DNA from 3 places in the Paenibacillus sp. GCM10027630 genome. Region 2 is predicted to be linked to each of the others. Evidence: riboswitches for the same ligand, from Rfam matches in the RefSeq annotation. Region 2 holds a riboswitch; each other region holds the start of a gene.
What was found. A riboswitch is a leader RNA that binds a small molecule or an ion and turns the genes downstream of it on or off. The one in region 2 is predicted to bind cyclic di-GMP.

Region 1: linked by a shared signal. The riboswitch ahead of ACFQ0C_RS28030 (PilZ domain-containing protein) and the one ahead of ACFQ0C_RS06745 (OsmC family protein) in region 2 are both predicted to bind cyclic di-GMP.
Region 3: linked by a shared signal. The riboswitch ahead of ACFQ0C_RS20085 (response regulator) and the one ahead of ACFQ0C_RS06745 (OsmC family protein) in region 2 are both predicted to bind cyclic di-GMP.

What each region holds. Positions count from the first base shown of each region.
Region 1 covers NZ_JBHTGY010000057.1:55,945-59,224, forward strand. Annotated here, with positions in the region: gene ACFQ0C_RS28015 (hypothetical protein) at 1-166, shown strand, start outside; gene tadA (tRNA adenosine(34) deaminase TadA) at 180-617, opposite strand; gene ACFQ0C_RS28025 (thiol-disulfide oxidoreductase DCC family protein) at 849-1,289, opposite strand; cyclic di-GMP riboswitch class I at 1,473-1,563, shown strand; gene ACFQ0C_RS28030 (PilZ domain-containing protein) at 1,731-2,444, shown strand; gene ACFQ0C_RS28035 (sensor histidine kinase) at 2,658-3,280, shown strand, end outside.
Region 2 covers NZ_JBHTGY010000011.1:124,255-127,534, reverse strand. Annotated here, with positions in the region: gene ACFQ0C_RS06755 (S-layer homology domain-containing protein) at 1-614, shown strand, start outside; gene ACFQ0C_RS06750 (hypothetical protein) at 784-1,071, shown strand; cyclic di-GMP riboswitch class I at 1,260-1,346, shown strand; gene ACFQ0C_RS06745 (OsmC family protein) at 1,775-2,218, shown strand; gene ACFQ0C_RS06740 (prohibitin family protein) at 2,449-3,231, shown strand.
Region 3 covers NZ_JBHTGY010000038.1:14,000-17,279, reverse strand. Annotated here, with positions in the region: gene ACFQ0C_RS20090 (MDR family MFS transporter) at 1-954, opposite strand, end outside; cyclic di-GMP riboswitch class I at 1,227-1,316, shown strand; gene ACFQ0C_RS20085 (response regulator) at 1,432-1,794, shown strand; gene ACFQ0C_RS20080 (Cof-type HAD-IIB family hydrolase) at 2,009-2,812, shown strand; gene ACFQ0C_RS20075 (hypothetical protein) at 3,006-3,280, shown strand, end outside.

The sequences.
Region 1 (3,280 bases), on a different contig from region 2:
AGATAGCAAAAATTTTAACAATAGCGGCAAAAGCGAAGCTTCATCGGCAACTTTGAAAATAAGCGGTAAGTCTACTATGGATACGCCGTATGTAGATGAAGCCGGGTTTAAGCTGCATATAAAATGGAATAGCAAAGAAGAGACTATAGATTTAGCAAGGGATTAGTCGGAGCTGCTTCTTATGATTTTCCCCGTAGTCTGCGAAAAAACTGCGTCAGCATCGAGCTGCATTCCTCTTGAAGCACACCGCTTACTACATCCACCCTATGATTGAACCGCTCCTCTTGCAGCAAATTCATCAATGTTCCTGCACAACCCGCTTTTGGATCTGTCGTGCCGTAGATGACTTGGGGAATGCGAGACTGAACTATCGCTCCCGCGCACATAGGGCAGGGCTCCAGCGTCACAAATAGCTGGCAGTCCAGCAATCGCCAAGCTTGCAAATAGTCGCTAGCCTGTTTAATAGCAATAAGCTCGGCGTGAGCCAGTGGATCCAGAGTAGTTTCGCGAAGATTATGGCCGCGTCCAATAATTTGATTGTTCCAAACGACTACTGCGCCGATTGGCACCTCCAGCAGCGCTTCCGCTTTTCGTGCCTCGGCTATGGCTTCGTTCATATAAGGAATATAATCTTGCAAGGTACACCTCTTTTGTTCCGAAAATGGGGTGAAGAACGAACAAGTATTCGTTTTGTTAACATGCTGTGGATAACATTGTGGATAACACAGTTATTGTTCACATTTCATTATAAAGCTCTGGGGATAAATGAGCAAAGCCCCTCGGTTTATACCAACAGATATCCCCATATGTGGATATAGGCCAAGAAGTAAAGCATCACAGATTTGCTGCTATCCGATAAATTTGCGTTTTACATTCTCGGTCGGCATCATACAGCTGTCATACTTACCGAACAGCTTATAACGGCGCTTCGCAATCCATCGATATACGGCATCACGGAGGGGTCTGGGAACAGCTATAAATAAATAGAATAGAGCCCAGTAGCGGCCCAATCGTTTGAAGATGTGCAAAACTGCCGAGGAACGAGTATAGACGACCCCTTTTTCAACCAAAATAACAGAATCCGGAGCAGTATCAGCCGAACGGGTTGAATCGAGCAAGGACTGTGCATAATCAGATTGAAGGGGTGAAAACCGAAACACATCGGCTTTATCTTGGCGAATCAGAAACTGCACCCAACCGTTACAAAATCGACACACACCATCAAAAAGAACAATAGAGTAGCTGTTCGTATCGGAATGTTCGTGTTTAGAGGTTTTTTCGTCGATCATGAGACCACCTTCTATGATTTATTTAATTTTTAGTTAACAATTCCTGCGATTTACTATAAATTAATATTTAAATGTGACTTAAATCACGAATTAGATGATTGATTCTCATTGCCCCTAGAGCGTATAATAAAAATATGAAATGTTTAGGTCAATTTACCTAACATGAATGGCATTTTCTAACCAGATTGTTCAAGGCAAACTTGCTGAAAAGCAAGGACGCAAAGCTTAGGGTCTAAGGTCCAATGTCAAGGACTATGACAGCCTGGCCGCCGATTATTTTGTATGACAACGGTGTGCTAAGGCTGTTTCTCTCACTGAGGAGGCAGTCTTTTTTTATGCAAGAAAAGCAATTTAGACACGAATGGATCTTCATCGAAAGGGCTTCGATAAGAAGCTTTTCTAATTGTAACATAGATAAAATAATCGGCGGGAGTGAATAAGATGACTAGATCTGCAGCTGCGAGCCTAAATTATGACTACAAAGATGAGAAGTATAAAAGTCCTGCAGGAATATTGATTCACAGCCGAACCGTTGTTGAAAAAGATGGGTTTGTATCAACCGGACTTCTTACTTATGCTGAAGGTGATATTATCGAAGTGGAAATACCCGAATATAAGGTTTTTAACCTTGGGGATTCTGTGAAAATAACCGTGTACTCACCAGGAGGCATTTATACCTTCTTGTCTACAATAGTGGCAAAGCATAATGGAGCTCTGATCATCATTAACCCTCCTCAAAATCAACGTCGGTTCGTGGAGAAGCGGGAGAGCCCGAGAGTTCAGGTTAACCAAAAAGGCTCATTGCACGCAGTTACCTGGCTCCATACCGATGAAAAACAAAATCTGACGGACACCATAGGTCTAACCGTTCAAAATATAAGCGTTAGCGGGATTGGATTCGCCTTGAATGATGATGACTTCGACCTCAGCAGAGCTTTCGCGATTGAGGTTGAATTGGATTTGGGCTTTAAGCTGCCCGTTGTGGCTGAAATCATACGGCGAGAAACTTTATTTGAAGGTTACTATTATGGCGCGAGGTATGTGGATATGGAATCAGAAAAAGCTACCTCCATCCGTGCATTTGTGCTGAAAATGCAAGTGGAGTCGTATTTTAAAGAGAAGGAATTAAGAGAGCTTAAGCGAGCGTTCAAATAGAGAATATATATAATGACATCCGCCTAAGGGCGGTTTTTTTGTTTTTTAAGATAAGTTTGAACCGGCGGGCGGCTTTACCTTTCATAACCTCTTGCTGCACATTAAAATAATCCTTTTTTGCTATCAAATATTACCTTATTTCTAAGAATCCAAATTTGTTATAATGGTCAAACACTTCTAAATAAAATCGGATGGATAGGAAAGGTGAACCGGATGTACAAGCGCAGCTTGTTTGTCAAATTGCTGGTGTGGACGCTGCTGGCTACGGCGATTCCTTTTATATGCTCCAACCTGATTTCATACCGGTCTACTTCCGCTTCGCTGCAGGAGAACATGATCGAGCTGAACCAGAAAACGATGAACATTGGCATGGAAAATATGAAAAAATATTTGCAGGAGCTCAATCAGCTGTCGGTGTCCTGGTATTATGACCCTAACATGCTCAGCTATCTTTGGCTGGAGAAACCAAGCTTTGATCAGGATACGTATATCGACCGTCAGCTTTCTTATTTGTTTTCAAGTCGGTCGGAGATTAAGCTGGTCAATTTCTACAGCGGGATGAGCGGACAGAAATACACCAAATTCAACTATTCCGTATTCAGTGCGGTCCCGAGACAGGTGCTCCCCACTGAACGCAAGGAAGATTGGACGAGTGTGCCCGAATATGAAATGAAGCAGGTGAACGGCGAGCGGTTTTTGACAATTAACAAAAAGATGATCGATTATCCGAAGCCTAACGTACTGGGGCTGCTGTCGATTTATTTTTCTTTGGATGAGATTGAGCGTCTTGGCAGGCAGCTGTTGGACCCGAGTCATGAAACCGTTTTTTTGTTCAT
Region 2 (3,280 bases):
GGAAGCTTGAGAACACAGGTCAGCATCAAGCATATGTGTTAGGTTACCCGGATGAGACATTCAAGCCGGATCAATCGATTAGCCGTGCGGAAATGGCGGCACTCCTTTCCCGAGTGTATGAAGGCGCGCAAGGCGAATCGTCGTCCTATCCGGATGTCTCGGCCGAACACTGGGGATACAAAGAAATTAGCAACGCTCAGCGTACAGGTTTGATGAAAGGAATGCCGGATGGCACATTCCAGCCAGAGCGGCCGATCAAAAGAGCAGAGATGGCTTCGATCGTTTCCGTCTGGAAAGATTTGCGCGAAACCGCGGCGACGCGGGCATCCGACACCCAAGGACATTGGGGTGAACAAACGATTGCCCGGGTGATGGCGGCAGGGTTGATGGAAGGCTACCCGGACGGCTCATTCAAGCTAGAAGGCTTGCTGACGAGAGCGGAAGCAGTCACGATCATCAACCGTTTATTGCAGCGCGGGCCGCTCTACGGTGTAACGGTTCCTTCATGGTCCGACGTTACGGCAATCCACTGGGCTTTTGGCAACATTGAAGAAGCATCTGGGGATCATCGCTTTGAACGGCGCGCCGAAGGCGGAGAGATGAAGTCCAAATAAGAAGAATAAGTATTTCTATTAAGCTCCGAACTCATCATCATTGAAAAAAGAGGTGGTAAGCTGGCGTTGGGATATAACCTGAGTCAGCTTATTTGCTGTATCGGCAAGTGCTTTTTCTCGTGGACATAGAACAATAACAAATAACCCACAGGTGGACACGGATCTGACGATGACGTTTGACAAAACTATTGTCGCGCCATCGAATACAACATACATATCGATTTGGAATGCTTCAACTAATAGTGCGGTGGCTTATATTCAGGCGAACGAAAGCAAGCAGTTGATGGTATCAGGTAACAAGGCGACGTTTTGCGTGCGATACAAACAACATTTCTCCCCCCTCAAAATATCTCAGAAGCAGCAAGCCGTGAATGATAACAAGGAGAAAAGAAGCGTCTTCTCGATTCGGGACGATTTGCTGAAGCATGGAGATATGCTGCTCTACCGCTTCATGTAATATGTTTCTATGTTCCGCTGGGAGATCGGTGCTTCGGTAATAATCGACGTTGAATAATAATTTTCGAGTATAGTTGTTTTCCTGTTCACACGAAATCTATTAGATTTTTTCGAAATATTCAATAGTTGGTAATTTATGCCTATTAAAAGTTGTGCTAAAAGTTATATAATTACAGTACAAACACATAATTTACGAAAAGGCAAAGTCATTGAAAAATGGCGACGCAAAACTATCAGGGGCTAATGTCACAAAGACGATGCCAGCCAGTTACCGAAAGAAGAAACTCCATTTTGATTGCGTGAAAATCCAAGGGAGGAATGTGTTATGCTATTAACTAAACACCAGAAACGTCGACGGGTTCGTTTATTTTTACTTATGGCGGAGATTAATGCCTTGAAAAAATGCATGATAGACGAGTATGAGAAAAGCGGAAGTTTACGAGATCCGATTTTGATACAATTGAGTGAAATTCTCGATCGAAAGTTAAACGACTTACGGCAAGCACAGAAGTAGACTTATTCATTAAAGCTAGGGAGACTATAAAAAGTCTCTCTTTTTTAATTGAAAGTATGAACATATAACACCGCATGGTGATTTTTTTAAGAGATAATGAAAGTATAAATTCACACAAATAAAAGTAACTTCATAGGAATTATATGGTATAATTTCTCATGATATGTACATAAACCAAGGAGGTATTAATATGGCTAATACAACGTTTAAAGCGACAGCTCATTTACAAGACGGTGTAGTTGTGAAAGTACGTTCCAGAAATTTCGAATTTACGATTGATGAACCAAAAAGCTTGGGTGGAACGGATACGGGCATGAATCCTGTGGAAGCCGTGCTTGGTGCGTTGGGAGCATGCCAATCAATCGTAGCAAGAGTATATGCCAAAAAGTATAATATTCGTCTCGATGATTTTTGGGTAGAGGTAGAGGGCGATCTTGACTTGGATGGCTTCTTTAAAAAATCGGATGTCCGTCCTGGTTATTCGGATATTCGTTACACCTTTCATATCAAAACGGATGCCCCCAGAGATACAGTTGAAGAGTTTGTGCAGTTTTTGGAACAGACCTGCCCGGTGGGAGATACAATTGCGAACCAAGTCAATCTCAAATTAAGCGGAATTATTATTGATAATTAATTTCAAATGAATGCATGTAATCTAGGGTGACTAGTTCTATTATCTTTTCTGCATGGACTAGAACGGCTAGTTCTAACAATAGCACTACTGTTTGATTTTCCGGTATCCGCCCATATAACGAAACGTGATCGTTATTGTTACGTATAGAAGAACGTAGCATGATTAAAGCGTTGGGGAGGGTGGTTAGGTTGAGTAGCGAAACGGTTGTCCAGAATCCGAATCCAAAGAACATTTCCAGATCCATTATAGGTCTTATTGTAGTAGTTGCTATTGTTCTTTTGGGGTTTCAATCCTATACTATTGTTGAAGCGGGTCATCGTGGTATTGTATTGCAATTGGGAGCGGTACAGCCTCAGGTATTAGAAGAAGGACTGCATTTTAGAATACCTTTTATTCAAAAAGTAATTCCGGTAGAAATTCGAGTGCAAAAAGCTGAATCGAGTCAGGTGTCCGCCAGCCGCGACTTGCAAACCGTAACTACAACATTGGCTGTGAACTACCATTTGGACGGTGTTGCTGTAAATAATCTTTACCGGACGGTAGGTATGGAGTATAAAGCACGTGTTGTTGACCCGGCAATCAGCGAGGCTTTAAAGGGAATTACAGCCCAGTACACGGCAGAGGATCTCATTGCCAAGCGTTCAGAGGTTAGCGCAAAGGTAAAAGATGCATTGGCATCCAAGCTGGGACTGTACAATATGGTGCTCGACGAGATTAATATTACAGAATTTAAGTTCTCGGAGGAATTCGATCGCGCTATTGAGCAGAAGCAAATTGCCGAACAACAAGCGCTTAAATCGAAGCTTGATCTGGAACGGATCAAGATTGAGAAGGAGCAGGAAATTACTCGTGCTCAGGCTCAAGCAGAAGCTTTGAGACTTCAGAAGCAAGAGGTTACCGCGGAGCTGATCAAGCTAAGAGAAATTGAAGCTCAGTTAAAGGCCATTGAAAAATGGAATGGAGCGTTACCTAATGTAACAGGTGGAGCCACCCCATTTATTAATGTGAAATAACGATTTAAACTGAATGCGGATAACTTTTTTATTAAAAAGCTTCCATTCG
Region 3 (3,280 bases), on a different contig from region 2:
CATACTGCTCAATACGACCATCGTCAATGACATAGGCATGTTAACAAACCCTGATTGGGTCGGACTTAAGCCCTTAACCCCTTGTACAAAAAAGGGCAAGTATACCATAGCGCCCATCATTCCAGCATTCATAAGAAAACCAACAAGATTGGAATTCGTGATGATCCAGTTTTTAAAAAGATGCAGCGGCATTACGGGGCTTTTCGCTTTACGTTCAATAAGAACCAAGATAACTGCGAAGATTACCGCCATTATTAAAAGACCAATAATCTGTATGGAACCCCAAGAATATTTGGACCCCGCCCAAGAAAAGCCTAATAAAAGCGCAATAATGGAAAGTGACAAAAATAACGAGCCCCAATAATCAATCGATTCCGATTCAACACGTGGCACCTTTGGAAACATCCGCAAGATCATTACGAAAGCAACAATTCCCAGAGGCAAAAACGCCCAGAACAACCATTTCCAATCCATATGATCTATCATCACACCACCTAAAGTCGGTCCAATAACACTCGAAAAACCGAAAATAGACATCATGACTCCTGTCCATTTCGCTCTTTCACGGGGCATAAATAAATCACCAACGGCCATTGTTGTAACCGACATCAAAACTCCGCCGCCTAAGCCCTGAATGCCGCGATAAGCGATCATCTGAAATATATTGGTGGATAGTCCCGTAAGAAAGGCACCTATCATAAAAACGACAATCCCGGATAACAAGAATGGTTTACGCCCGTAAATATCCGATAGCTTACCTACCAGAATTGTAGCAACTGTAGATGTCAGCATATAAATCGTAATAACCCAAGAATAATAATCCATGCCGCCCAGCATAGAAATAATTCTTGGCATAGCTGAACTGACAAGCGTTTGATTAATGGCTGCAAAAAACATCGATGCCAATAAGGCGATCATAACGATAACTTTCTGCTTTTGTGACAGGTTGTCCATTCGCTGCCTCTTTTCTATTGTTCTCATGCCTGGCTGTCGGAATTATCGTTAGGTAGGCAACCTATTTTAGCGAGATATAAAATATATAAATTTTCAAAACTTATTTTGAGTAACTGCCTTAATAATTATTCGCATTTATGACTTTAATTGTCAGCACTCAAACGCTAGTACTTTGTCAATAGAACTTTATCACCGGCATTTCCGTCTAGTCCTTTATTACCAGCAATAAGAATGATATACTTTTAAAAAAATGGATAGTAATTCTTCTGTATATACGATAAGAGCAAAACTAATGAAAATTAGTGACGCAAAGCTATTAGGGGCTAAGGCGAAATCATTCGCTAAGCTTGCCAGCTGCCGAAGGAAGGGATCAACAACTCCCCTTGTTCATCTTATAAGGGGGGTTTTTCTTGTGTGAACGAATCAATCCGCCTACTAGAAATGTTAATAAGTAGACCCCTGAAAGGTGATAAAAATATGGCTAGACTAATGATTGCAGATGATTCTATGTTTATGCGATTGATGATTAAGAACATTCTTTTAGATTTAGGGCATGAAATTGTTGCCGAAGCTTCGAATGGGCTTGAGGCAGTTTCTCTATTCATCCAGCATTCTCCTGACTTGATTACGCTGGATATTACTATGCCGGAGATGAACGGTATTACTGCATTAAAGGAGATTAAAAGCTACAAGAGTGACGCCAAAGTAATTATGGTGTCTGCAATGGGGCAACAATCTATTGTTATTGAAGCCATCTCCATTGGAGCTAGTGATTTTATTGTGAAGCCTTTTGATAAAGACAGGGTAGCAGAAGCTATACAAAGAGCGCTGAAGATATGATGCCCATGCCATGACATCTACACTTGTTTACAGGGAACCCTTGAATATACAATTAGCTGTGAACCAAATAAACATCAATAAATCTTCACAATACGGTCTCCATATAGCTGATATTTTTTATAAAGATACTGCTCAGAGAAAATAACAGTTAATCCGCGCATTAATCTAAGGTATAATGGTAGCCATAGACATAAATTACAGGAGTGGATAAACGATGTATAAAATGCTGGCAATCGACATTGACGATACGCTAATTAATGATGAGAAAGAAATTACGGCAGGCACCAAGCAAGCTCTGGAGCAAGCATTAGCACAAGGAGTTACGGTTACATTGGCTACCGGACGGATGTACGCTTCAGCGAAGCAGCTGGCCTCCCAGCTGGGGCTGAATGTTCCTTTGATTACCTATCAAGGATCTCTAGTGAAAAATGCCATAGACGGCAAAATTTTATACGAACGATCTGTGCCTGTAGAAGCAGCCCACTACCTTTTTGATTACTGTGAGCGCAACGATCTGCATTTGCAAACGTATTTTGACGACATTCTGTATGCGAAAGAGCGCAATGAAAAAATCGAAGCTTACGCCGCGCTTTCCAAAATTCCTTTTACCGTGTATCCGAATTTCAAAGAGCTGGCTGACAAGCCTTCTACCAAACTGCTAATAATTGATGATCCCGCCAAGCTTGATGAAATTGCTATTGAGCTTCGCAAGGAAATCGGACATTTGGTACATATTACGAAGTCCAAGCCTCATTTTCTGGAGATCATCCATCACGAGGGTACGAAGGGCGATGCGCTCCGTTACTTGGCCGGTCAATACGGCTATGATATGTCCGAGGTTATATCAATCGGCGACAGCTGGAATGACCATGAGCTGCTGGAAGCTGCCGGATTCGGAGTGGCGATGGGCAATGCGGTAGACTCACTTAAAAAGATAGCCGACTATATTACGCTCAGCAATAACGAAGACGGCGTCAAGCATGTCGTTGAAAAATTCGTGCTTCAGACTTCCCTTTAAGGGAAAGCTGCTCTTATAAATAAAGAGTAATAAGCCGTGATTTCCTGCTAAAGGAGAATCACGGCTTTTTCATTTTTAATATTCAATCCGTCCGCCATAAAATCGTCATTTCTGTGGGATATCCGGGTACATTATATTCTTGGGATAACCCTTATAATGGAATTATAAGTCAGTTAATTAAGGAGGGATTTATGTGACTGTCCACAAACTCCAACGATCTACTCTCTGGTTTATCGCACTTACATTTCTTATATTAGCAGCAGACCTGACAGTTGTACGAACCTCATCGATTAACGAGAAAGATTGGCTGCTCGTCTATGCCGTTATGTTCGATTGTATGCTGGTAATTCCTTTTCTCTATTGGTTATGTATGTTACGGGGCAAAGGAAAATCCATCTCCAAGGTACTCCCCCTGCCTTTGCTAGGTGGGTTGGCAGCATGGCTTGTTCTTCCTGTCTCAATGCGCAA